2 linked regions of the Lacibacter sediminis genome follow. The protein of the gene in region 1 binds, or shares a complex with, the protein of each later gene. Links are inferred from orthologs where the notes say so. Each region holds a gene or a part of one and is shown on either strand. Other genes may lie near its edges.

What was found.
Region 2: the proteins of tsaB (region 1) and tsaD are in contact, whole or in part, in a solved structure (PDB 4WQ4), measured with the Escherichia coli proteins. The link is inferred for Lacibacter sediminis from one-to-one orthologs.

What each region holds. Positions count from the first base shown.
Region 1 is NZ_CP060007.1:4,148,767-4,151,906, reverse strand. The notes cover bases 259-3,062. They hold tsaB (tRNA (adenosine(37)-N6)-threonylcarbamoyltransferase complex dimerization subunit type 1 TsaB), read right to left. Parts: upstream 2,096-3,062; coding sequence 1,421-2,095; downstream 259-1,420. Other genes in these bases: H4075_RS17625 (RidA family protein), read left to right, coding at 2,801-3,062; H4075_RS17630 (3-hydroxyacyl-CoA dehydrogenase family protein), read right to left, coding at 2,097-2,732; H4075_RS17640 (ArsR/SmtB family transcription factor), read right to left, coding at 996-1,319; H4075_RS17645 (MBL fold metallo-hydrolase), read right to left, coding at 259-916. Outside these bases: more of H4075_RS17645, read right to left, coding at 1-258; more of H4075_RS17625, read left to right, coding at 3,063-3,140. UniProt on the Escherichia coli protein: Required for the formation of a threonylcarbamoyl group on adenosine at position 37 (t(6)A37) in tRNAs that read codons beginning with adenine.
Region 2 is NZ_CP060007.1:3,025,432-3,028,543, reverse strand. The notes cover bases 245-3,020. They hold tsaD (tRNA (adenosine(37)-N6)-threonylcarbamoyltransferase complex transferase subunit TsaD), read left to right. Parts: upstream 245-1,000; coding sequence 1,001-2,041; downstream 2,042-3,020. Other genes in these bases: H4075_RS12825 (NAD(P)-dependent oxidoreductase), read right to left, coding at 2,881-3,020; H4075_RS12830 (tRNA1(Val) (adenine(37)-N6)-methyltransferase), read left to right, coding at 2,110-2,871; H4075_RS12840 (ABC transporter permease), read left to right, coding at 245-920. Outside these bases: more of H4075_RS12840, read left to right, coding at 1-244; more of H4075_RS12825, read right to left, coding at 3,021-3,112.

The sequences.
Region 1 (3,140 bases):
ATGCACCGGCCCATTCAGCAAAACGTCCTTCAAGCCCAATACTGATTGAACCGGGAACAAAGCCCATAGTAAATGTATCTGCATTACGGGTATCGAGTATGAGTGTCTTTGGTTCGTTTGCTTTGTGTTTGAAAGAAGCAACATCAAATGCAGTAAGACCTTTCTTTAGCAGCGCATCCAGTGATCCGTAACCTTCTTTATTGATGCGTGCATTTACTGGAAAATATTTTGGTGGTGCATCAAGCCCATCTGTTACAGCTTTAATGAATTCTTCTTTGGTTGATTGTTGCAAAGCATAATTCGTTTGCTTCTGTTCACCAATTGTGCTGGAGGTTTCAGGTCCCATACTTTTACCACAGGAACTGCCGGGTCCATGTGCAGGATAAACAATTACATCATCTGCCAACGGCATGATCTTATGCTGTAATGAATCATACAATTTTCCAGCCAACTCACTCATGGAAAGATCGCCACCTTGTGCCAGATCAGGGCGGCCAACATCACCCACAAACAAAGTATCGCCTGTAAACACAGAATGATCTTTTCCTGTTTCATCTTTCAATAAGTAACAAGAGCTTTCAAGTGTATGACCGGGGGTATGCAACACTTCAATGGTTAAGTCTCCAACCTTGAATTGTTCGCCATCTTTTGCTACATGAACAGGGAACGATGTTTCCGTTTCTGGCCCGTAAACGATCGGTGCATTTGATTGCTGTGAAAGATCAAGATGACCACTCACAAAATCTGCATGAAAATGCGTTTCAAAAATATATTTGATCTTGGCATTTCTCTCCTTCGCCAGGTTAAGATAAACTTCAACATCCCGTAATGGATCAATAATGGCACAGTCGCCATTACTTTCAATATAATAGGCCGCTTCACTCAAACAGTTTGTATACAGCTGTTGTACGTACATAATACTTCTTTGCTTTTTTTGCAAAAATACGTTAGTCTGTTTAAACAGCCTTATGAGTGAGTATAGGTGTGGGAAAAGGTCAGGCGAGGAGTTGTGTTACAAAATCATTTACCTCCTGCAGTCTTTCATGATTTACCGTGTACCAGATGAATTTGCCTTCCCTGGTGGTTTTTACAATGTTGCTGCGTCGTAAAATGGCTAAATGCTGTGACGCAACTGATTGTTCAAGCCGGAGCTTTACATAGATCTCAGTTACGGTCATTTGACCATTTTCATTGATGAGTTGAATAATTTGCTGTCTTAGCTTGTGGTTTACAGAACGTAGAATAAGTGAAGCCTTCTTCACAGCATGATAATCCAGAGGAATAGGAACATTGCTCTCTTTTTTCTTAGTCGTTGCCATCGTAAGGGTAGTTTTGTGGTTTGGGTGATCTTGAGTGCTAAATCTAATACCCGTAAAAATAACAGTAAAATTACGTACTTGATAGTCGTAAAAGACATAATTTATATCTGCGTGGAATGGAACTCTTTACCATACACAGGAACAGAATAAGCGAGTGAACTGAAGCTTTTTTGTTCAAAAAGTTTATCAGCCAATCCCACCATATCTGCAGCATTCCAGTTAACATCTATAAAAAAGGCATTTGGGTGGAGGCAGATTGTCTGCCATTTAGGTGCACCGTCGCCAAAAAAGAAAATACGGGAGTTATCAAACTGACGGGCAAACGATTCAGGTGTGAGAACTAAGGCTGAAATAGGGGAAATCAGCTCCAGGTTGGCTGAATAAAGAGCGGTGAATACTTCCATCCGTCGGGCATCGATCATAGGGCAAAGCAAAGCCGTTTCGTCATTTTTGAGTATTGATAATGCTGCTGCACTCATAACGTATGTGGTTTCAATACTGATCAGCGGAATATCTAAAGCATATGCCAGGCCTTTTGCGGAAGCAAAACCTACCCTCAGACCGGTGTAAGATCCCGGGCCGGATGTTACAGCAATAGCAGCAAGATCTTTCAGTGTTTTATTGCTTTCATGCAGTAATGCATGAATGGCAGGCTGCAGAAATGAAGCATGATCTCTTTGATTTTGATTGGTTTTTACGCCGATCAAAACACCATCTTTTGCCAAAGCAACCGATGCATGCGTAGTAGACGTATCAAAACAAAGCAACAACGCCATATCAGTTTTGAAAGGTTTTGGTGAGAGAAGATGCAGGCTGATATCGGTTCTCTTTTTCTGCCAGTTTTTGTAAAAGACGGGTGATGCGATCCATTCCGATTTTGGTACCCCATTCGAAAGGACCCATTGGATAGCTGGTACCCGACTTCATCGCTGTATCAATTTCTTCTTCAGTTGAAACGGCCTCTTCACGGGCAAGAAAGGCTTCATTCACGATCATGCTTACTGTTCTTGCACTTGCAAAACCGGGTTCATCTGCCGTTCTTACAGAAGAGATAGCAAGTGTTTGAAATAGCTGCTGAAATTTCTCAATATGACTATCTGCAACCGCAAATTCAATACAATTTCTGTTGATGAAAGTTGGCCAATGATTAAAGCGGGCGATTGGCAATTTTGCATCCATCGCTAATTCTTTTAACGAAAATATTACTGAACCGATGAGGATGGGTATTGTGGTAGTTCTATATTGATCGATCGCTCCGGGATTATCTTCAACTGTCAGATCAATAATACAATTCGATGTATTCAGATCTTCGGATAATAATTCTCTTCTGGTAATACAGTCAATACCTGCAAAAGGGAATTCCTTTCCGAATAAATCTGTTACAGGTTGAGAGCTAATGAGAACCAAACGCATAACGGCAAATTTACAGGGAAGCGAAGTAAACACGTTTATTTCTTCGGCTAATAAAGTAAGTTTGCCGCATGATGGAAAAGAAAATTATACAAACCGATCAGGCACCTGCACCAATCGGTCCTTACAACCAGGCAGTAGCGGCAGGAGGTTTTTTATTTATCTCAGGACAGATATGCATTAAGCCGGATACCGGCGAAATGAAAAATGAAGATATCCAGGCAGAAACACACCAGGTGATGCATAATCTGAAAGCTGTTTTACAGGAAGCAGGGATGGACTTCAGCAATGTAGTAAAGACAACGATCTTTCTCAGCGATATGGCTTTGTTCAGTGAAGTGAACGAAATTTATGGCAAGTACTTCGATGGTGATTTTCCTGCAAGGGAAACAGTGGCTGTAAAAGGATTGC
Region 2 (3,112 bases), 1.1 Mb from region 1 along the record:
ATACCTATTTCAATGCATCTGCTATTGATTACAAAGATGTGTCGCTTTCGAGTGTGAGCTGGTATGGTGTTACTGAAGAGTTTAGTATAATTCAACCTGTTGAAATAGGGTGGGGACGTTATCTTTCAACCAATGAATTTGAATACGGTACTGCCAGTGTGGTGTTGGGATATAATGTTGCAGAAAAATTATTTGAAAAAGCAGAATACGCTTTAGGTAAAAATGTGGAGATAAAAGGACGTAAAGTAAATGTGATTGGTATTGTAAAAAAGCAGGGCCAAAACATGCTGGGTGGTTGGGATTTTGATAACGTAATTATTATTCCTTACCGTTTTGCCAGCCAGGTGGGTAACGAAAGCCGCAGTGATGGTTTTATGATCGTGAAAGGAAAAGAAAATGTACCAACCGAAGACATGAAGAATGAGTTACGTGGTGTAATGCGTAGTGTGCGTAAACTCAATCCTAAACAGGAAGATAATTTTGCTTTGAACGATGTTAGCAGTGGTGCCACACAGATCACTTCTATTTTTAATGGTATGACCATTGGTGGTATTGCTATTACAATTCTCTCGTTTATTGTCGGCATTTTTGGCGTGGCCAATATCATGTTCGTAACTGTTCGTGAGCGCACAAGTATTATTGGTTTGAAAAAAGCAATAGGTGCTAAACGCAGAACAATTCTTGCCGAGTTCCTGATGGAAAGTGCATTCCTTTGTGTGCTGGGTGGTATCATCGGACTTGCACTCGTGTTTGGATTAACATTTATCCTTTCAGCCGTATTTAAATTCAAAGTATTTATCTCTATCGGTTTATTTCTTGGAGCTGTTGCTGTATGCATCTTCACAGGCATATTGGCGGGTATTATTCCTGCATTTATTGCAGCAAAGATGGATCCGGTGGTGGCGATAAGGAGTAAGTAAAATGAGAAATGAATGATGAATGGTCAGGTTGCTGTAATTTTACATTTCCCATTTTTAATTATTAATTCTTCATTCCTGTTTTGATCACAATTCTCGCTATTGAATCTTCCTGCGATGAAACATCAGCATCAGTTTGTCGTGACGGTGTTATTCTTTCAAATGTAATTGCCACACAGGCTGTGCATGAGCAATACGGCGGTGTTGTGCCTGAATTAGCGAGCCGTGCACATATGCAGAATATTGTTCCTGTTGTTGATGAAGCGTTGAAGAAAGCAGGTATCGAAAAAACTGAACTCAGCGCTGTTGCGTTTACGCAAGCCCCGGGTTTGATCGGTTCGTTGTTGGTGGGTGCTCAGTTTGCCAAATCACTTTCACTTGCGTTGGATATTCCATTGATCGCTGTGCATCATATGCAGGCGCATGTACTGGCGAATTTAATTCCGGAAGAAAAACCTTCCTTTCCCTTTCTCTGTTTAACAGTTAGTGGCGGACATACGCAAATTGTTTTGTGCGAAAGTGCTACGCAAATGAAAGTGTTGGGCGAAACGATTGATGATGCTGCAGGCGAAGCATTTGATAAAACAGCGAAGTTGCTGGGGCTTCCTTACCCTGGTGGGCCGTTGATCGATAAGTATGCACAACTCGGAAATCCTGATCGGTTCAAATTTCCTGAACCGCAAATTCCTGAACTTAATTTCAGTTTCAGTGGATTGAAAACATCTATTCTTTATTTCCTGCGCAATGCAGGAACAAGCCTTGTTTACAAGGAAGAGTTTTTGGCAAGTGAAGAACAACAAAGGCAGTTCATTGCCGAAAACCTCAATGATATTTGTGCTTCCGTTCAGCAACGTATTATTTCGATCTTACTCAACAAACTGAAAAAGGCATCGCAGCAAACAGGCATCAAACAAATTTGTTTGGCAGGTGGAGTGAGTGCCAACAGCGGATTACGTAAAGCCTTTACTGAAATGGGCGAGAAGTATCATTGGAAAACGTTTATCCCTTCATTTGAATATTGTACCGATAATGCAGGCATGATCGCTATTACAGGTTATCACAAGTTCCTGGCGAATGATTTTGCATCGTTGAGTGTGCAGCCGAGTGCAAGGGCGGAATGGTAGTTTTAGTTAGCCTTTAGCCGATAGTTGTTAGTCGTAGTCCGATACTCATCACTCATTATTCATCATTCATGCCCAATAATTATTTTCAATTCAAACAATTTACAGTTCAGCAGGAAAAAGCTGCGTTGAAAGTGAGCACCGATAGTTGTTTGTTTGGGGCGTGGATTGCCGGGGAAGTACGAAGTAAGAAGTACGAGGTACGAAGTGGATCAAACACACTCACCACTCACCATTCACCACTCACTATTCTTGATATTGGTGCAGGTACTGGATTGTTAATGCTAATGCTTGCTCAAAAGTATGATGCATTGATCGATGGAATTGAAATTGATGAACCATCCTATCAACAAGCAGAAGAAAATATTGAAGCTTCAATTTGGAAAGAGCGATTGCAGCTTTTCCATGCTGATGTAAAACAATTCAGCTTCTCAAAAAAATATGATCTTATCATTTCTAATCCTCCTTTTTATGAAGGTGATTTGAAATCAGGTACTGCAAACAGAAATGTAGCAATGCATGATGAAGGCTTAAAGCTGGATGAATTGATCAGGATTGTGAATGATAATTTAACAGATGATGGAAGCTTTGCTGTGTTGCTTCCTTATGTGCGTACAGAGCGGATGATTGAATTAGCCGAAGGGTATAATCTGCATCTCCGTACTCATATACAGGTAAAGCAAACAGTTAAGCATGGTTACTTTAGATCAATGCTGTTGTTTAGTAAAACGACAACAGAACCTGTTGTTGAAGAACTTGCTGTTAAAGACGAAAACAATGAATACACAACTCAATTTGTGAATTTGCTGAAGGACTATTATTTGTATCTGTAACTATTTCGGTCAGACACCTGCATATTCTTTCAAATAACTGTATTCCTCCATCAAGATACCTTTTCTCAACATCGTTGCACGATCTAAAATAGTGGAACTACCTTTCACCAGATCTTCCAACACATATTTAATGAGTTGTTCACCAAAATAACGGGAAGCATCTCTTGGTAACTCATTCGGCAAATTACCAACAGCCATCACATCAACCGAAGTAGGTAAGTAGGGAGCCGTTTTCTGCAAT